Pararhizobium capsulatum DSM 1112: one gene and its partner. The protein of the gene in region 2 interacts with the protein of the main gene of each other region in a pairwise test. Links are inferred from orthologs where the notes say so. Each region holds a gene or a part of one and is shown on either strand. Other genes may lie near its edges. The genes, in order: rlmB and QO002_RS12590.

The links.
Region 1: the proteins of QO002_RS12590 (region 2) and rlmB interact in binary tests that used the Escherichia coli proteins (3 or more experiments, as listed by UniProt). The link is inferred for Pararhizobium capsulatum DSM 1112 from one-to-one orthologs.

The regions. Positions count from the first base shown.
Region 1 is NZ_JAUSVF010000001.1:2,113,775-2,124,870, forward strand. The notes cover bases 5,113-7,995. They hold rlmB (23S rRNA (guanosine(2251)-2'-O)-methyltransferase RlmB), read right to left. Parts: upstream 7,054-7,995; coding sequence 6,172-7,053; downstream 5,113-6,171. Other genes in these bases: QO002_RS10180 (FMN-dependent NADH-azoreductase), read left to right, coding at 5,113-5,726; QO002_RS10185 (alkylphosphonate utilization protein), read left to right, coding at 5,884-6,096; QO002_RS10205 (hypothetical protein), read right to left, coding at 7,557-7,811; glf (UDP-galactopyranose mutase), read left to right, coding at 7,917-7,995. Also shown: proS (proline--tRNA ligase), read left to right, coding at 1-321; QO002_RS10155 (lipoprotein-releasing ABC transporter permease subunit), read left to right, coding at 332-1,636; QO002_RS10160 (ABC transporter ATP-binding protein), read left to right, coding at 1,653-2,339; QO002_RS10165 (NAD kinase), read left to right, coding at 2,530-3,303; QO002_RS10170 (hypothetical protein), read left to right, coding at 3,476-3,997; QO002_RS10175 (LysR family transcriptional regulator), read right to left, coding at 4,005-4,949; more of QO002_RS10180, read left to right, coding at 5,100-5,112; more of glf, read left to right, coding at 7,996-9,059; tuf (elongation factor Tu), read left to right, coding at 9,514-10,689; QO002_RS10220 (hypothetical protein), read left to right, coding at 11,078-11,096. UniProt on the Escherichia coli protein: Specifically methylates the ribose of guanosine 2251 in 23S rRNA.
Region 2 is NZ_JAUSVF010000001.1:2,560,934-2,570,292, forward strand. Bases 6,541-9,359 are described here. They hold QO002_RS12590 (NAD(P)H-hydrate dehydratase), read right to left. Parts: upstream 8,780-9,359; coding sequence 7,301-8,779; downstream 6,541-7,300. Other genes in these bases: QO002_RS12585 (DUF72 domain-containing protein), read left to right, coding at 6,541-7,273; QO002_RS12595 (P-II family nitrogen regulator), read left to right, coding at 9,117-9,359. In the rest of the region: gyrA (DNA gyrase subunit A), read right to left, coding at 1-1,750; QO002_RS12570 (MarC family protein), read left to right, coding at 1,982-2,611; QO002_RS12575 (single-stranded DNA-binding protein), read right to left, coding at 2,695-3,216; excinuclease ABC subunit UvrA, read left to right, coding at 3,479-6,397; more of QO002_RS12585, read left to right, coding at 6,467-6,540. UniProt on the Escherichia coli protein: Bifunctional enzyme that catalyzes the epimerization of the S- and R-forms of NAD(P)HX and the dehydration of the S-form of NAD(P)HX at the expense of ADP, which is converted to AMP.

The DNA of each region.
Region 1 (11,096 bases), 450 kb from region 2 along the record:
GGCATCATCTGGCCGGATGCAATCGCGCCGTTCAACGCCGTCGTCATCAATATGAAAGCCGGCGATACCGCATGTGACACCGCCTGCGATACGATCTATGCGGCGCTGACCAAGGCCGGTATCGACACGCTTTATGACGACACAGACGATCGGGCAGGTACCAAGTTCGCGACAGCCGATCTGATCGGCGCTCCCGTCCAGATCATTGCCGGCCCGCGTTCGGTTGCCGCTGGCGAGGTCGAGATCAAGGATCGCAAGACTGGCGCCCGTGAAACGATGTCGATCGAAGCGGCGATCAACAAACTGACCGCTGCGAAATAAGGAAAACAGAATGAGTGTCGCCACGGCAGAACAGGAACCGGCGGCTGTCCGTCCGCCGTCGACCCGTCCCTTTTCCTATTTCGAGCGCATGGTCGCCTGGCGCTACCTGCGCTCCCGGCGGAAGGAGGCGTTCATTTCGGTGATCGCCGGCTTCTCTTTCATCGGCATCATGCTCGGTGTCGCGACGCTGATCATCGTCATGGCCGTCATGAACGGGTTCCGCACGGAGTTGATCTCGCGCATCCTCGGCATCAATGGCCATATGATGGTGCAGTCGCTGGATGGTCCGCTCGACAACTACGCCGATCTCGCGGCGAAGTTCTCGGGCATCCAGGGCGTGACGATGGCGATCCCGTTGATCGAGGGCCAGACGCTCGCGTCCGGCCAGGGCGGAGCAGGCACCGGGGCGCTCGTGCGCGGTGTGCGCGCCGATGATCTTGCGAAGATGAAGTCCATCTCCGACAACATCAAGTCCGGCGACCTCGTCGGCTTTGCTGCCGGAACCGGCGTCGCCATCGGCTCGCGCATGGCCGACCAGCTCGGCCTTCAGGCTGGCAGCACTATCACGCTGGTCGCTCCAGAAGGCGATGTGACGCCGATGGGGGTCAACCCGCGCGTCAAATCCTATACCGTCTCGGCGATCTTCGAGATCGGGATGTCGGAATATGATGCCTCGATCATCTTCATGCCGCTTGAAGAGGCGCAACTCTACTTCAACGCCGAGGGCATTGCCCAGTCCATCGAGCTGTTCGTCGCCAATCCGGACATGGTGGACAGCCTGCGCAAGCCGGTTGAAGACGCCGCAGGTCGGCAGATCTTGATCAGTGACTGGCGCGACCGCAACAAGACCTTCTTCTCGGCACTCGAAGTCGAACGCAACGTCATGTTCATGATCCTCACGCTGATCGTACTGGTCGCGGCGCTCAACATCGTGTCGGGCCTGATCATGCTGGTGAAGGACAAGGGGGCGGATATTGCCATCCTGCGCACGATGGGTGCCAGTTCCGGTTCCGTCATGCGAATCTTCTTCATGACCGGGGCGGCGATCGGCATTGTCGGCACATTTGCAGGCGTCCTGGTCGGGGTGATCGTTTGTCTGAATATCGAATCGATCCGCGAGTTCTTCTCGTGGATTTCGGGGCAGACGATCTTCAATCCGGAGCTTTATTTCCTCAGCCAGCTTCCGGCCGACATGAATGCCGGCGAGACGGTTTCCGTCGTGCTGATGGCGATCGGCCTTTCTTTCCTCGCGACGATCTTCCCGGCCTGGCGCGCCTCGCGCCTCGATCCGGTGCAAGCGTTGCGTTACGAGTAACAGGGATTACGACACGATGGCCGCACGCGTGGCATTGCAGCTTACCGGCGTCGAACGCCATTACACGCAGGGCGACAACTCCCTGTCGATTCTCAAGGGAGTGGATTTTTCGCTGAAGGCAGGACAGACGGTGGCGCTTGTTGCCCCCTCGGGTACCGGGAAATCCACACTCCTGCACCTTGCCGGCCTGCTGGAGCGGCCGGATGCAGGCGAGGTGTTGATCAACGGTGTCTCCTGCGGGACGATGGGCGATCAGCAGCGCACGGCTATCCGTCGCAACGATATCGGCTTCGTCTATCAGTTCCACCATTTGCTGCCGGAATTCACGGCCATCGAAAACATCATGATGCCGCAGCTGATCGCAGGTCTTGCGAAAGCCGAGGCCCGCGAACGGTCGGCTGCCCTTCTCGATTATATGCGTATCGGCCATCGGGCCGAGCACAGGCCGGCTGAATTGTCGGGCGGGGAGCAGCAGCGCGTGGCGATTGCGCGCGCCGTTGCCAATGCGCCGCTCGTGCTTCTGGCGGATGAGCCGACTGGCAATCTCGATCCCGAGACTGCCGGCTATGTCTTTGAGGCTCTGGAAGCGCTGGTACGTCAATCCGGACTGGCGGCGATGATTGCCACTCATAATTATCAGCTGGCCTCGTTGATGGATCGCCGCGTAACACTTGAAAACGGCAAGGTCGTCGAGCTCGACTGAGCGCTTCTCGGTTGTGCGATTGCGTTTTCCGAAACGCCACTGCATTGCGGAATTGTTTTTCTTTTCCAAGAACTTGTTTTGTGCATGATGCTTGAGCGCGACCGTGTGGCCGCGCTGCGCGGTAACTCCTTGAATTCCCAAAGGAGGAGATGCCGTGCTTCTGATCCATCATCGATAAAGCAGGCATTCCATGGCACGTACCTTCAACAGCATCGCCTTTGTCGCGTCTTCCGCGGATGACGCACAGCAGGCGGCCGAGGAGCTGACGGCGCTTTATGGCAATACCGACCCGACCGAAGCCGATGTGATCGTCGCGCTCGGTGGCGACGGCTTCATGCTGCAGACCCTGCACAAGACGATGAATTCGGGAAAGCTCGTCTATGGCATGAACAGGGGGTCTGTCGGCTTCCTGATGAACCGCTATAGCGCAGAAAACCTGCCGGAACGCCTCGCCGAGGCTGTCGAGAACGCCTTCCGGCCGCTGGAAATGCAGACTGTGGATGTCGACGGCAACCGTTTTCGGGCGCTGGCCATCAATGAAGTCTATCTGTTCCGGCAATCCTATCAGGCAGCCAAGCTGCGGATCGTCATTGATGGTCGGGTGCGCCTTGAGGAGCTGATCTGCGACGGGGTTCTCCTGGCGACACCGGCAGGCTCCACGGCCTACAACCTTTCCGCCCACGGACCGATCCTCCCTCTGGAAGCGCCGCTGCTGGCGCTGACGCCAGTCAGCCCCTTCCGCCCGCGGAGATGGCGCGGCGCGCTTCTTCCCAACAAGGTCACGGTCGACATAGCCATCCTTGAGGACGATAAGCGCCCGGTAAACGCGGTCGCCGATCATATCGAGGTCAAGTCGGTCGTGAAGGTACGGATTGCCGAGTCGGAAAACACCACGGCCCGGATCCTTTCGGATCCGGACTATTCCTGGTCCGATCGTATTCTGGCTGAACAATTCGACAACTGAAGGTGTCACCGGGCGAATAAGCGTCCCGAAAGCCGCCGTTCCGCCGTGTCGTTCATAAATCCTTAAATCCGGGACGATTTATCGCTAGTATTGCGCCTGAATTCATAGTCTTTGTGCGCTCTCTGCGCGCCGGAGAGTTGTGTACCCGATAGATGCACCTGGAGCTGGACAGATGCGCCGTGCCTACTTTCTTGCTGCTCTCGCCTTTACGTCGCTGACCGGTCTTGCCCGCGGGGCGGAGGAGGTGCTTCCGGCAGCAAACATCATCTTCGTGACCAGTACCGGATATTGGGAAGAAAGCGGTGATCCGCTGAACGTGCTGGATCTGACAGGCGAAGCCGAGAAGAAGCAGAATCCGCCTTCGACGCAACAGGCAGAACCGGATACCCAGCGCGGCTACTACAAGCTGATCGCCGTGCGTCAGCCCGAGGGCAACGCACATATCTATCTTCAGCAGATCGCATCCAGCGCCGATGGGCCGAAAATCATTTCATCGGCGGAGCTTGAAGAGTTTTCCGCGATGAAAGCCTATGTGACGGACATCCGCCCCGAAACATCCGACGGCATTTCACGCCAACCCGGCCTGTTTGCCACTGTCTACTTAAAGACAGACCCGGCGGCGACAGAATCGGAAACCTGGACCGTGCTGATCGACGACATCGGCGATATAAAAGTCGAGCGCGAAACCAACTGATCGGATGCTACTCGGCAGCGTCGAGCATTGCAGGTTGCGGCACGATTTCCCGGCAGCGAGACATGGCGGCGGGCAGAGATTCTGCCAAAAAGTCGATCAACGCCCTCACGGCCGGCAGAATACCGTGACGCGAGGTGAAGGCCAGATGCACGATGGAGTCTCGCGATGACCAGTCGGGCAGGACAGGGACGAGGATGCCGGACCGAAAGCCGCGTTCACAGAGATGATCGGGCAACAGGGCGACACCGACGCCTTCAATTGTCGCACGCTCGAGTATCCCGAAATCGCCGCAGCCGATTACCGGATTATGAACAATTTCACGCTCGATCCCATCCTTGTCTACGAGTTGCCAGGCGTCGGTGGCGTGGATGTCGTTCATCGAAAGCGTGGGGACCTTTGCCAACGTGTCGATGGTAATTTCACCATGATGGGCGATAAAAGCCGGGCTCGCGGCCAGGAAACGCCGGGCCTCTCCCAGCTTGCGTACGATCAGATGGTTTTCCGTATCAAGTTGGTCCCGGGCCCGGAGCGCGATGTCGATGCGCTCCTCGACCAGATCGATACGGCGGTTTGTCGTATGGACGAGAATACGAACGGCCGGGTAGCGGCGATGGAAGACGGGGAGGATGCCGGCCAGCATCGGCGTGAAACCGATGGGGCATGCAAGCCTGACGATCCCGGCCGGCGCGCTGCGCGCCGCTTCGACAACAGCCTGTGCAGCCTCGACGCCGGCAAGCACGGTCTCGCATCGCTCGTAGAAGGCTTGACCGATCTCGGTGACCCTCAATTTCCGGGTTGATCGTTCCAGAAGGCGAACGTCCAGCTGCTGTTCGAGGCGAGCGACATGTTTGCTGAGCTTGGACTTCGGAATGTTGAGGCTGCGGGCTGCAGCTGAAAACCCCTTGTGCTTCACCACGGCTGCAAACAGCGCCAGATCGTTCAAGTCTTGCATGAGACGTTCCTTTTCGAACCGCTGCTTCCAACGATATTCCTTACTATTGTTTCTATCAGGAAACGGATCGTGGAAAAAGAGCCGACTTATCGTTTGATTGTTTTGAATTCATATCATTGGCAACGAAACACTCAATCCAGAAGGTCTGCCATGAACATCCTCCATATCGATTCCGGTATCCTCGGCGATCACTCCGTTTCCCGCGCTCTGACCGCCGCCATCACCGAAAAACTGAAAGCCGAAAACGCAGGCGCCTCCGTCGTTTACCGCGACGTTGCCGCCGCACCGCTGGTCCATCTCAACGGTTCTCACCTGATGGCCGCTTCCGCCAACCCGGAAGGCATCGACAGGGGCCTCGCCGGTGAACTGGACGTCGCCCGCGATGCGCTTCAGGAATTTCTTGCAGCTGACGTCGTCGTCATCGGCGCTCCGATGTACAACTTCACCATCCCGAGCCAGTTGAAGGCCTGGATCGACCGCATCCTCGTTGCCGGCACGACCTTCCGCTACACGGCTTCCGGTGTTGAAGGCCTGGCCAAGGGCAAGACGGTGATTGTTGCCTCCACCCGTGGCGGCCACTATTCCGCCGGCTCGCCCATCAGCGCCATGGACCATCAGGAAACCTACCTGACATCCGTCTTCGCTTTCATCGGCATTACGGACGTCGAGTTCGTGCGTGCCGAAGGTTTGGCGATCAGCGCCGAATCGAAGGAAGCCTCAATTGCTGCGGCACGCAAGGAAATCGCAGCGCGGAACGACCTCGCCACTGCAGCCTGATCGAATCAAGCGAAGCATTGCAAGGCCGGGCCAGCCTCCAGCGCCCGGCCTTTCGCGTGGGTTATGCGCGCGCCGATGGACAATCGGGAGCCAAAGCTTTAGGGCCGGGAGGGGGTACGCATCAAGCGCCCTCGAGCCGAAGCCACGGAGCAGTGAGATGGACGTCAGAGACAGCAACGGCACCCTTCTTCAAGAGGGCGACAATGTCACGTTGATCAAGGACCTGAAGGTGAAGGGCACGTCGGAAACGCTGAAGCGCGGCACCGTCATCAAGGGCATCCACTTGACCGACAATCCCGATGAAGTCGATTGCCGGCATGCCAAGATCAAGGGACTGGTGCTGCGTACGGAGTTTCTGAAGAAGGCCTGACGCGAACTCGGCAATGTGCCGTTTCTTTCGCACAATGCGAATGAAACAAGGACACGGCAGGGAGCCGAAAGCTCCCTATTGCCGGCCCAGATGGTTGCGTGTTGCATACATGGCGATTGCCGCTGCGTTGGAGACGTTCAGCGACTTGATTGCGCCGGGCATATCCAGTCGGGCAAGCGCCGAGACGGTCGTGCGTGTTTTCTGCCGAAGGCCCTTGCCCTCGGCGCCGAGCACAAGCGCGACCTTTTCCCCGGACAGAGTTTCCTCCAGCGGTGCAGGCCCTTCCGAATCAAGGCCGACGGATGTGAAACCCAGCTTGTGCAACTCTTCCAGGGCGTCGGCCAGATTGGTGATCTGGATATAAGGAATCATTTCCAGCGCGCCGGAGGCGGATTTTGCCAGGACGCCCGATTCGGTCGGGCTATGACGCATGGTGGTGATCAGCGCGCCGGCGTTGAAGGCAACGGCCGATCGCATGATGGCGCCGACATTGTGCGGGTCCGTAACCTGATCCAGAACCAGAATGAGCGGGCTGTCCTTAAGTGCCGAAAGACGGCGCACGGGCAGGGGACGCGTTTCCAGCATGATGCCCTGATGGATCGCATCAGGCCCCAGAACCTTGTCGAGATCCTGCGGCGAAACCATCTCCACGGGGAACGTTAGCGCTTCAACCGGGCCGATCTCAAGGCGCACGAGCGCGTTCTGCGTCACCGACAGCTTGATGATCTGCCGCTCGGGATTATCGAGCGCTGCACGCACGGTGTGCAGGCCGTAGAGCAGCACCTGGTCGGGCTGTAGCTGTGGCGCCTTCCAGTCGTCCTTACCCTTCTTGGCTCGGCGATCCTGCTGCGGCGTCGGGATTTCTCCACGCTCGCGCCGGCCGTCGCGGTGGGCGCGTCGCAGCGTTGCATAATGGCTGTCTTTGGCGCTCTTGTCGCCCGGATTGTCCTTGGTCATGTCAGCCTTATATCGGTGAACCCGTGACGGCGAAACCGTTTTTCGCGTTTCTTGCAGCCGTCGATATTTCTGACGGAAAAACGCAATTTTTTCTGAGAGGTCGTGTTGACAGGAGGGAGCGAGGCAGTCATATACCCGGCGCAGATCACGAGGCGTCGCCGACGAGGCCACCGCCGAAATGATCTGATACTGGTCGCTTGATCCCGACAGAATAATGGAGGGATGCCCGAGTGGTTAAAGGGGACGGACTGTAAATCCGTTGGCTCAGCCTACGTTGGTTCAAATCCAACTCCCTCCACCATTCTGTTGCACGGATCATGACCCCGCGGGTATAGCTCAATGGTAGAGCAGCAGCCTTCCAAGCTGAATACGCGGGTTCGATTCCCGCTACCCGCTCCAATTTCCTAGATTATTGCTGTGTCACCTGTGCTCCGCCTCGTCACGGATCTTGTACCCCGCCGCCATGGATGGCGACGAGGGTGTGTTGGGAAGGCGTTTGCCCATCACTTCTTTTTGCCGAGCGTGCTCTCGCTGCTCTTCACCTGCGAACCAAATGCAGGCGCCGCTTTTTCAGCGACCTTATCCTTCTTCGGTTTGCGGGTTTCCTTGTTGCTCTTGACTTGACCTTTAGCCATTTCCGGCCCTCCTCTTGCTGATGGGGCGAGCATAACCCGCTTATTCTTCGAGTAAAGCAGGAGTTTGTTTTCCGCCTTCAGAAAGCTGCAGATCGTCGATCCGTCCGGCAGCCATGCTTTCATTGCGGGAATGCCGGATGCGAGAAATCAGCATGGTTAATTTAGACTTGCCGAGGGATGTGTGCCGACATACGAAGGCTGAAACGGACACGCTTTCAAAGGCTCCCAATGTCTAAGCGAATTCTTCTTGTGGGCGCCGGCCTGTCCGGCGCGGTCATCGGCCGGACCCTGGCCGAGGCGGGGCACGACATCACCATCGTCGACGAGCGCAAGCATATCGCCGGAAACTGCTACACTGAGCGTGACGACGAATCGGGCGTGATGGTTCACACCTACGGGCCGCATATCTTTCATACGGATGATGAAGAGGTCTGGACCTACGTGAACCGCTTCGAGCGGTTCATGCCCTATGTCAACCGGGTCAAGACCACCTCCGGCGACCAGGTCTATTCGCTGCCGATCAACCTGCATACGATCAACCAGGTTTTCGGCAAGAGCTTTCGCCCGGACGAGGCGAGGGCGTTTATCGAGACCCTCTCCGATACGTCGATCGAAGATCCCAAGACCTTCGAGGAGCAGGCCCTGCGATTCGTCGGCCAGAGGCTCTACGAGGCCTTCTTCAAGGGCTACACCATCAAGCAGTGGGGCTGCGATCCGAACGATCTGCCTGCGAGCATCCTGAAACGGTTGCCCGTCCGCTTCAACTATGACGATAACTACTTCTTCCATCGTTTTCAGGGCATGCCTGAAAACGGCTATACGCCGATGGTTGAGAAAATCCTTGATCATGATCGCATCCAGGTCGAGCTCAATCGGCGCTTCACGCGCTCGGACGCTGGCGCCTTCGACCATGTCTTCTATTCCGGGCCGCTGGACGGTTACTTCGACTTCGAACTCGGCCGGCTGGGCTATCGCACCCTGGATTTCGAGATGTTCCGCCATGACGGGGACTATCAGGGCTGTGCTGTGATGAACTACGGCGATGTCGAAGTGCCTTATACCCGCATCACCGAGCACAAGCATTTCTCGCCGTGGGAGAAGCACGAGAAATCCGTTTGCTACCGCGAATACTCGCGCGCCTGTGGCGAGAATGATATTCCATACTATCCTATCCGTCTCGCCGACGAGAAATCGCTGCTGGGCAGATATGTCGAAAAGGCGAAGGCGGAGCACGGGGTGACCTTCGTTGGACGCCTCGGCACCTATCGCTATCTCGACATGGACGTGACGATCCGCGAAGCGCTCGATACTGCCGCCGCCTACAAACGCGACGGCGATACCATGGGCGCGTTCCACGTCAATCCGGACTGAGCGCGCGTCGCCTCCAGCTTCGGGCCTCCGAACTCAGGCTCCCGGTTCCGGCTGGGGGCCTTTTTGCTTTTTCAGCGAGTCGAAAGTTCGCAGCTTTCCCTGCTTTCTAGTGAGTTTCGGCAGTGGAAGGGCTGTGGTTGTCGAACGGATCGGAGCGCTGCGGCTTGCAATTGGTTCCCGTCGATTGTCCTCTCTTTCTGCGGACGGGACATATTTCGCGCCGCTTATGAGAAACTGCGGACAAGTCCCGGCTTCTCCGTTGTTTTCATTCGAAAAGCCCTCCCACTGGAAAAGTCGAAGCTTACGCCCCATATGCGTCACCAAGGCGTACCGGACCTCCGGTATCGCGCAACGCAATTAAGTCTTGCGCAATTCTTCCGAAACCCTTAAACGCCTCCCCAAACCGGCGCCGCCGGACGCATCCATTGTCATAGATCACAGGAAACCTAGCCCCATGGCAAAGAGCAAATTTGAGCGCAACAAGCCGCACGTTAACATTGGCACGATCGGCCACGTTGACCATGGCAAGACGTCGCTGACGGCGGCGATCACGAAGTATTTCGGCGAGTTCAAGGCGTACGACCAGATCGACGCTGCCCCGGAAGAAAAGGCGCGCGGCATCACCATTTCGACGGCGCACGTCGAATATGAGACGCCTGCCCGTCACTACGCGCACGTCGACTGCCCCGGCCACGCCGACTACGTCAAGAACATGATCACCGGTGCGGCGCAGATGGACGGCGCGATCCTGGTTTGCTCGGCTGCCGACGGCCCGATGCCGCAGACCCGCGAGCACATCCTGCTTGCCCGTCAGGTTGGCGTTCCGGCGATCGTCGTGTTCCTCAACAAGGTCGACCAGGTTGACGACGCCGAGCTTCTCGAGCTGGTCGAGCTTGAAGTTCGCGAACTTCTGTCGTCCTACGACTTCCCGGGCGATGACATCCCGATCATCAAGGGCTCGGCTCTTGCTGCTCTGGAAGATTCGGACAAGAAGATCGGCGAAGACTCGATCCGCGAGCTGATGGCTGCTGTCGACGCCTACATCCCGACGCCTGAGCGTCCGATCAACCTGCCGTTCCTGCTGCCGATCGAAGACGTGTTCTCGATCTCGGGCCGTGGTACGGTTGTGACCGGCCGCGTCGAGCGCGGTATCGTCAAGGTTGGCGAAGAAGTCGAGATTGTCGGCATCCGCCCGACTACCAAGACGACGGTTACCGGCGTTGAAATGTTCCGCAAGCTGCTCGACCAGGGCCAGGCCGGCGACAACATCGGCGCGCTGATCCGCGGCGTCACCCGTGACGGCGTTGAGCGTGGCCAGATCCTGTGCAAGCCGGGTTCGGTCAAGCCGCACAAGAAGTTCATGGCAGAAGCCTACATCCTGACGAAGGAAGAGGGCGGCCGTCATACGCCGTTCTTCACCAACTACCGTCCGCAGTTCTACTTCCGCACGACGGACGTGACCGGCATCGTTTCGCTGCCGGAAGGCACGGAAATGGTTATGCCGGGCGACAACGTCACGGTTTCCGTCGAGCTGATCGTTCCGATCGCGATGGAAGAAAAGCTGCGCTTCGCAATCCGCGAAGGCGGCCGTACCGTCGGCGCCGGCATCGTGGCCTCGATCGTCGAGTAATCGACGGGCCGACGATGGCGAAAGCTGCCGACGGCGCTTAAGAGGTGCAAATGGCGCGCAAGCGCGATTTGCGTACGGCGCCGGGATCGTGGCTTCCATTGTCGAGTAATCGACGGTCCGGCTTCAAGCCTGATTGAATAAAAGAAGGCGTCGCAAGTGATTGCGACGCCTTCTTTTTTTGTCTTTGTGCCCGGGTGGGTTCGGAAAAGATCGCGTCGTCTTGTTGTGGGGCTGGTGCAACACAGCCGCCTTTTGAGCCCGGATATATTCCATTCAAAGCTTCATCTCTTCGATGCTTTTTGTTACAAGATAGCCGAACCCGTTGTCTTGAGCCGGCCCAATTTGGGTGAGGCTCGTTGCGCTCAATGCGCCATGGCTGGGGTAACCAATGAACATCTGGAAGATGA
Region 2 (9,359 bases):
TGGCGACGAACAGACGGGTGACGAAATCCTCGTCGCGGGTCGCCATGCCGGAACGGCCCTTGCCGCCACGACGCTGCGCCCGGTAGGTCGTCAGCGGCACGCGCTTGATGTAGCCGAGGTGGGACACGGTGATGACCATGTCTTCCTGGGCAATCAGGTCCTCGTCATCCATGTCCGGACCGCCTTCGACGATCTGCGTGCGACGAGGGGTACCGAACTCGTCGCGAACGGCAGCAAGCTCGTCCTTGACGATCGTCATGATACGAATACGCGACGACAGGATGTCCAGATAATCGCTGATCTCGGTGCCGATCTTGTTCAGCTCATCGCCGATTTCATCGCGGCCAAGCGCAGTCAGGCGAGCGAGACGCAGCTCGAGGATCGCCCGGGCCTGCTCTTCCGAGAGGTTGTAGGTCAGATCTTCGTTGATACGGTGACGCGGATCGTCGATCAGGCGGATCAGGCTTTCGACGTCGGCAGCAGGCCAGCGGCGCGTCATCAACTGCTCGCGTGCTGTCTGCGGATCCGGCGCTTCGCGGATCAGCTTGATGATCTCGTCGATATTGGCAACGGCGATGGCGAGACCGACCAGGACGTGGGCGCGCTCGCGGGCCTTGCGCAGCAAATACTTGGTGCGACGGCTGACGACATCTTCGCGGAAGGCGACGAAGGCGCGCAGCATGTCGAGCAAGGTCATCTGCTCCGGCTTGCCGCCATTGAGTGCCACCATGTTGCAGCCGAACGAGGTCTGCAGCGGCGTATAGCGATAGAGCTGGTTGAGGATGACCTCGGCGTTGGCGTCACGCTTCAACTCGACGACGACACGGTAGCCCTGGCGGTCGGATTCGTCGCGAAGGTCCGAAATGCCTTCGATGCGCTTGTCCTTGACCAGCTCGGCCATCTTCTCGATCATCGTCGCCTTGTTCACCTGATAGGGAACTTCGGTGATGATGATCTGCTCGCGGTCGCCGCGCATCGGCTCGATGGTGGCGCGGCCGCGCATGATGACCGATCCACGGCCAGTCTCGTAGGCCGAGCGAATGCCAGAGCGGCCGAGAATAAAGGCTGCAGTCGGGAAGTCCGGACCCGGAATGATTTCCATCATCTCCGGCAGTTCGATCGCCGGATTGTCGATCAGCGCGATACAGCCATTGACGACTTCGATCAGGTTGTGTGGCGGAATATTGGTCGCCATGCCGACGGCGATGCCGCCCGCGCCGTTGACCAGCAGGTTCGGGAACTTCGCGGGAACCACGACCGGCTCGCTCAGCGTGCCGTCATAGTTGTCGCGGAAATCGACCGTTTCCTTGTCGAGATCGTCCAGCAGCGAATGAGCGGCCTTGTCGAGCCGGCACTCAGTGTAACGTTCGGCGGCCGGCGGGTCGCCGTCGATCGAGCCGAAGTTGCCCTGACCGTCGATCAGCGGCAGACGCAGTGACCATGGTTGGGCCATGCGGGCCAACGCGTCATAGATCGCCAGGTTGCCGTGCGGGTGAAATTTACCCATCACGTCCCCGGTGACGCGGGCGCACTTCACATATTTTTTGTTCCAGTCGATACCGAGTTCGCTCATCCCGAAGAGGATGCGGCGATGAACCGGCTTCAAGCCGTCGCGAACATCGGGAAGCGCGCGGCTGACGATAACGCTCATCGCGTAATCCAGGTACGAGCGCTGCATTTCCTCCATGATGGAAATGGGTTCGATGCCTGGTGGGTTCTTGCCGCCGCCGGGTGTGCTTTGTTCAGTCAATTGCGATCACGATCTTTGTTCAGAATCAGACAGATTTTTATAGCCGAATGCGCTTGATAGCGCCAATTTCAGGCCCGGGTTTTGAACAGGCTTTTCGCCTCTTCGACGTTCACGGCGGCAATTACAAGGCAAAAGCGCCCTGGCCATTCCGCAACACCTTCCCTTCCTGAGATTGGTCCCCTACGAATAGGCCAGACGGCCGCCAATAGATAGAGCCGCAGGGGAAGACGCATGAACCATCTGGATCTCCTGATCAATGCGCTGACCACCGTTCTGGTGACGATAGATCCGCCGGGGCTGGCACCGATCTTCCTCAGCCTGACCATGGGCATGAGCCGGCAGCAACGCTTCATCGTCGCCTGGCGCGGATCCTTGATTGCCTTCTTCATTCTGGCAGCGTTTGCCCTCTTCGGTAACGGAATTCTCAACCTGCTCGGCATTTCAATCGGCGCCTTCCGGATTGCCGGCGGCATGCTGCTGTTCTGGATCGCCTTCGAGATGATTTTCGAGAAGCGCAACGAGCGCAAGGAAAAGACCGGCGAGGTCGCGATAACCCGGGACCACATTCACAACATCGCGGTGTTTCCGCTGGCTTTGCCCCTGATTGCCGGACCAGGTGCTATCTCCGCGACGATCCTGCTTTCTGGATCTTTCGCAAGCACAATCGATCGCCTCGAACTGATTGTGGTGATTGCCCTCTGCCTTAGTATCCTGTTTGCCGCGCTTGTCATCGCGGAGCGCATAGATCGCTTCCTCGGCGTCACCGGCCGGGCGATCCTCACAAGGCTTCTTGGTGTCATCCTCGCAGCGCTCGCAGTCCAGTTCGTGGTCGATGGCGTGCGCTCGGCTTTCTCCCTGTGAAATAGAAATCCAATTTCCGAGACATAGAAAGGGCCGGCACCGCCGACCCCTTCCGTATAAAATATCGATATGACCGATGACTATCAGAACGGGATATCGTCATCCATATCGCGCGAAAAGTTGCCGCTAGCGCCCCCGCCGGACTTGCCGGAAGGGGCCGACGGACGATCGTAGTCGTCGCCGTAGTTGCCACCGCCCGCACTACCGCCAAAATCGGAACCGCCACGACCGACAGACGCGCCGCCGCCCTCGCCGCGACCGCCGAGCATCGTCAGAGTCGAGTTGAAGCCCTGAAGCACGACCTCGGTCGAGTAGCGGTCCTGGCCGTCCTTGTCCTGCCATTTGCGGGTCTGCAGCTGGCCTTCGATATAGACGGTCGCGCCCTTCTTCAGATACTGCTCGGCAACCTTGCAGAGGCCTTCATTGAAGATCACCACGCGGTGCCACTCGGTCTTTTCCTTGCGCTCGCCGGAATTGCGGTCGCGCCAGGTTTCTGACGTCGCGATATTGAGGTTGGCGATCGGGCGGCCGTCTTGCGTGCGCCGGATTTCCGGATCAGCTCCGAGGTTTCCGATCAGAATAACCTTGTTGACACTGCCAGCCATATCGCTCTTTCCCGTCTCTTGCGCCGCTCCCCGGAGACGGCCCTTCATCGTGGCGCGTATAATAACGCCTGCCGCATGAGGATACGCCCCGCCATTTCGCGTATCCACAATCAATTATGAATTTTTGTTCTTTATTTGTTCTAATTTATGTCTATTATCCTGTCAACTGACTCGCAAAGCATCACTGTTTTTTCGATTGGCGCTCGACATGCGTCGCGCCGATCTTAAATAGGGGCTTTCGAACTCCCAGAAGCTGAGCACCATGAGCGAACTGAAGACCATTTCCATCCGCGGCGCGCGTGAGCACAATCTCAAGGGCATCGACCTCGATCTGCCGCGCAACAAGCTGATCGTCATGACCGGCCTGTCGGGATCGGGAAAATCCTCCCTCGCCTTCGATACGATCTATGCCGAGGGCCAGCGACGGTACGTTGAAAGCCTGTCGGCCTATGCGCGCCAGTTCCTGGAGATGATGCAGAAGCCGGACGTCGACAGGATCGAGGGGTTGTCACCGGCAATCTCGATCGAGCAGAAGACGACGTCGCGCAACCCGCGCTCGACGGTCGGCACGGTCACCGAAATCTACGACTACATGCGTCTGCTCTTTGCTCGTGTCGGTGTACCTTATTCGCCGGCGACGGGGCTTCCGATCGAAAGCCAGACAGTCTCCCAGATGGTCGATCGCGTCATCGATTTCGGCGAAGGGACACGCCTTTATATCCTCGCACCGATCGTGCGGGGGCGTAAGGGCGAATACAAGAAGGAACTTGCCGAGCTGATGAAGAAGGGCTTCCAGCGCGTCAAGATCGATGGACTGTTCTACGAGATTGCTGAAGCTCCCACACTCGACAAAAAGTACAAGCACGATATCGACGTCGTTGTCGATCGCGTTGTCGTGCGCAGCGACCTCACGGCTCGCCTCGCAGACAGCATCGAGACCTGCCTCAAGCTTGCCGATGGTCTGGCGATCGCCGAGTTTGCCGACAAGCCGCTGCCCCCGGAGGAAACCTCGGCCGGTGGTTCCGCCAACAAATCGCTGAATGAGACCCACGAAAGGGTGATGTTCTCGGAGAAATTTGCTTGCCCCGTTTCCGGTTTCACCATTCCGGAAATCGAGCCGCGGCTGTTCTCGTTCAACAATCCCTTTGGTGCCTGCCCGACCTGCGACGGTCTCGGCAGCCAGCAGAAGATTGATCCGGCGCTGATCGTGCCGGAGGTCGATCGCACGCTGAAAAGCGGTGCTATCGCACCGTGGGCGAAATCGACGTCTCCCTATTATAACCAGACGCTGGAAGCTCTGGGCCAGGCCTTCGTCTTCAAGCTGTCGAACAAATGGAGCGACCTCAGCCAGGCCGCGCAGGATGCGATCCTCCAGGGAACCGAGGAAAAGATCACGTTCCACTATGTGGATGGTGCCCGCTCTTATAACACCACGAAAAATTTCGAAGGCATCATCCCGAACCTCGAGCGGCGCTGGAAGGAAACCGACAGCGCCTGGGCGCGCGAGGAGATCGAGCGCTACATGTCGGCAGCCCCCTGCCCGGCCTGCAATGGCTTTCGACTGAAGCCGGAGGCCCTGGCGGTCAAGATCAACACGCTGCATATCGGACAGGTGACCGAGATGTCGATCCGCGTTGCGCGCGATTGGTTCGAGGTGCTTCCGGAGCATATGAACGCCAAGCAGAACGAGATCGCGGTGCGCATTCTCAAGGAAATCCGCGAACGCCTGCGCTTCCTCAACGATGTCGGCCTTGAATATCTGAGTCTGTCGCGCAATTCGGGCACGCTTTCCGGCGGTGAAAGCCAGCGTATCCGGCTTGCCTCGCAGATCGGGTCAGGCCTCACGGGCGTCCTCTACGTGCTCGACGAGCCATCCATCGGCCTGCATCAGCGCGACAATGCCCGCTTGCTCGATACGCTGCGGCATCTACGCGACATCGGCAACACCGTCATCGTCGTCGAGCACGATGAAGATGCCATTTTGACCTCTGATTATGTGGTTGATATCGGCCCGGCCGCCGGCATTCATGGCGGCCAGGTGGTCGCGGAAGGTACGCCTCAGCAGGTCATCGATAACCCGAACTCGCTGACGGGCAAGTATCTTTCAGGCGAGCTTTCGGTCGCTGTTCCGGCTGAGCGCCGCAAGCCGAAGAAGAAAAAGGAAATCACCGTCGTCGGCGCCCGTGCCAACAATCTCAAGAACGTCACCGCATCAATCCCGCTCGGCGTCTTTACCGCGGTAACCGGCGTGTCCGGCGGCGGCAAGTCGACCTTCCTGATCGAGACGCTCTACAAGGCGGCGGCGCGACGGATCATGGGTGCGCGCGAAAATCCGGCGGAGCATGACCGCATTGATGGTTTCGAGCACATAGACAAGGTGATCGACATCGATCAGTCGCCGATCGGGCGCACACCGCGCTCGAATCCCGCGACTTATACCGGCGCCTTCACACCGATCCGTGACTGGTTCGCCGGGCTGCCGGATGCCAAAGCGCGGGGCTACCAGCCGGGCCGCTTCTCCTTCAACGTCAAAGGGGGGCGCTGCGAAGCCTGCCAGGGCGATGGCGTCATCAAGATCGAGATGCACTTCCTGCCGGATGTTTACGTCACCTGCGATGTTTGCCATGGCAAGCGCTACAACCGCGAAACCCTCGACGTCACCTTCAAGGGCAAGTCGATCGCCGATGTGCTTGACATGACCGTCGAGGAAGCTGTCGAGTTCTTCGCGGCCGTACCAGCCGTGCGCGACAAGCTGCAGTCGCTCTTCGATGTGGGGCTCGGTTATATCAAGGTCGGCCAGCAGGCCAACACGCTTTCAGGCGGGGAGGCACAGCGCGTGAAGCTCGCCAAGGAGCTCTCCAAGCGTTCAACCGGCCGCACGCTCTATATCCTCGACGAACCAACGACCGGCCTGCATTTCCATGACGTCGCAAAGCTCCTGGAAATGCTTCACGAGCTGGTCAATCAGGGCAACTCGGTGGTCGTCATCGAGCACAATCTCGAGGTCATAAAGACAGCCGACTGGGTGATCGATTTCGGTCCTGAAGGCGGCGATGGCGGCGGCGAAGTGATTGCGGCCGGCACGCCGGAAGACATCGTCAAAGTCGAACGCTCTTACACCGGGCAGTTTATGAAGGAGCTTCTGGAGCGGCGGCCGGTGCGGAAAGTGGCAGCGGAATGAAACCTGCTGCAACGCTTGTTGGATGGAGACGGCTCATTGGTTGAGCTGGGCGTTTTAAGGGAGTGAACCATGACCAAGGCCGGAACTATTCGTACAGGCATCGGTGGCTGGACGTTCGATCCTTGGGAAGGCACGTTCTATCCTGAAAAACTCTCCAAGAAGCGGCAACTCGAGTATGCGAGCCAGCAGCTGAAGGTCATCGAGGTCAACGGCACCTATTACGGGTCGCAGAAGCCGGAGACCTTCGCCAAATGGGCCTCTGAGGTGCCGGACGGCTTTCTCTTCTCCCTCAAGGCTAGCCGTTTTGCCACCAATAAGAAGGTGCTCGCCGAAGCCGGGGAATCGATCGAGAAGTTCCTGACCCAGGGGCTCACCGAACTGGGGCCGCGTCTCGGGCCGATCCTCTGGCAATTCATGCCTACGAAGAAATTCGATCCCGATGATTTTGGCGCATTTCTCGCTCTGTTGCCGGAAAAGCAGGATGGTCTTGCGCTTCGCCACGTCGTGGAAGTGCGCAACCCGTCGTTCAAGGTGCCGGAGTTTGCCGCGCTCTTGGCCAAGCACAACGTCGCCGTGGTGGCCGCTGACCACGGTGAGTATCCGATGATTGCGGACGTGACAGCCGATTTTGTCTACACGCGCTTGCAGACAGGAAGCGACGCCGTTGCCACCTGCTATGACGAAAAACGGCTAGACCTTTGGGCTGATCGGCTGAAAACCTGGGCCGAGGGCGGCACGGTGGAAGAACTCGAAAAGGCAGATCCGGCACGTCAGCCAGAAAAGAAGCCGCGCGATGTATTCGCCTTCTTCATCACCGAGGGCAAAGTGAACGCGCCGACCGGAGCGAAGGCCCTGCAGGCCCGGGTGGATCAGTAAAAGTGATACAGCGCTAGCTCTCGGCAGCTATCGAGCGAGCGGGACGACAGCTGCGGCCAGGTCCTCTGCCGTCAGCCCCTCTCCAAGTTTCGCGGCTGTGGCGCCATGGCGCCAGACACCGGCGGCAGCAGCCTCGAAGGCCGGCATGCCTTGCGCCAGATGCGCACCGATGATGCCCGCGAGAACATCCCCTGAGCCCGCGGTGGCAAGCCACGGCGGTGCGTTATCATTAACTGCGGCGCGGCCATCGGGGCTGGCAATCACCGTATCGGCCCCTTTGTAGATAAGGACCGCATGGCTGCGCTCTGCTGCGGCTAGCGCCTTGTCGATCTTCGAGAGTTTTTCATCCTCGGCAATATCGGGAAAAAGTCTACGGAACTCACCTTCATGGGGCGTCAGCACGAGGCGGACTTCGCCATCTGCGAAGAGTTCAAACAGTGACTGAGGCTTCTCGCGGAAGGCGGTGATGCCGTCTGCATCGAGCACCAGCCGGCGCTCCCGAAGCATGGCAACATACTGTCTCGCCCGCTCCAGATCCCCGAAAGCCGGCCCGAGCACGAAGGCGTGGATGCGCGCGTCTTCCAGCCAATGCGCAAGGTCCTCCCCGCGATCGATTTCCTTCATCATGACGGCGGTCAGATGGGTGGTATCGACCTCAAGAGCCGCTACGCTCCCCGCGATCGTCACAAGCCCTGCCCCGGACCGCAAGCCTGCTGTGGCCGAAAGGCGGGAGGCGCCGGTCGCAAACGCGCCGCCGGAAAAAACACCGAGATGGCCGCGTGTGTATTTGTGGGATGACGGATTGAGCGCATGATCAAGCTGGGGCCATAGGTGCGGCCCGTTCACCGTGACGGATCCCGCACCAGCTTCCAGGATACGGCGGGGAATGCCGATATCAAAAACCTCGATTTCGCCACACAAGGAGCGTCCGGGCAGAAGCATATGACCTGGTTTGCGGGCCATGAAGGTCACGGTAAGGCTTGCCTTGAAACTCTCTCCCAAAACCTGTCCGGTACGCCCGTCCACGCCGGACGGCAGGTCAACGGCGACTACCGGGAGCCCCTCATTCGCAACGCACCGCATGACATCAGCAACATCGTCCGGAACGGGACGAGCAAGACCGGCTCCAAAGATGCAATCGACGACCACATCTCCATCGTGCGGTGTGTACGCGTTGATCGGTAGTGCCGAACTCGCAAATGCTGCAAAGGCGATAGCGGCATCCCCCTTCAACGCCTCAACGGCGCCGAATGCGTAAGCTGCCACCTTCGCACCACTCTCGGCAAGCGCCCTCGCCGCAACATAGCCATCACCGCCGTTGTTACCGGGTCCGCAAAGAACGATGAAGCGATGCGCGTGCGGAAAGTGTCGGAGAGCGGTCGCCGCGACAGCGCGCCCGGCGCGCTCCATTAGTCCGAAACTTGAAAGTCCCGAGGCCGCTGCTGCGGCATCTGCGGCGCTCATTTGCGATGGTGTAAAAAGAAAATGCAGGGGTTTGTTGCGCATGACGCGAACATGGCGTCCCTGACCGAGCAAGACAAGCACCATTTTTCATCGACTTGTGAGCATTTTTTATGCATTTGCATATATTTGCCGCGGATTACTGGTTCATGTTTACGGGTGACCGTTGCTCATTTGCTAAGCACGGGTTTTCGCTGTTAAAAAATCACAAAAAATAGGCAAAAACGCGTGATTATTCGCAACAAAGACGTATGATCACCGCGCAGGAGGAAGATTTCGCGCCATTTCGCGCACCATTTTCCTTATCTGGCATATAAAATGCATATCGTCGGCGGAGCGGGATCATCCTGCTACAACGGGAGAAGCGGAGAGACATTTTCTCATGAAAAAGATCGAAGCGATCATTAAGCCTTTCAAACTGGATGAAGTTAAGGAAGCGCTTCAAGAGGTCGGGTTGCAGGGTATCACCGTCACAGAGGCAAAGGGTTTCGGCCGCCAGAAGGGACATACGGAGCTTTATCGCGGCGCGGAATACGTTGTGGATTTTCTCCCGAAGGTGAAGGTTGAGGTCGTCTTGGCCGACGAAAACGCGGACGCCGTTATCGAGGCGATCCGCAACGCCGCC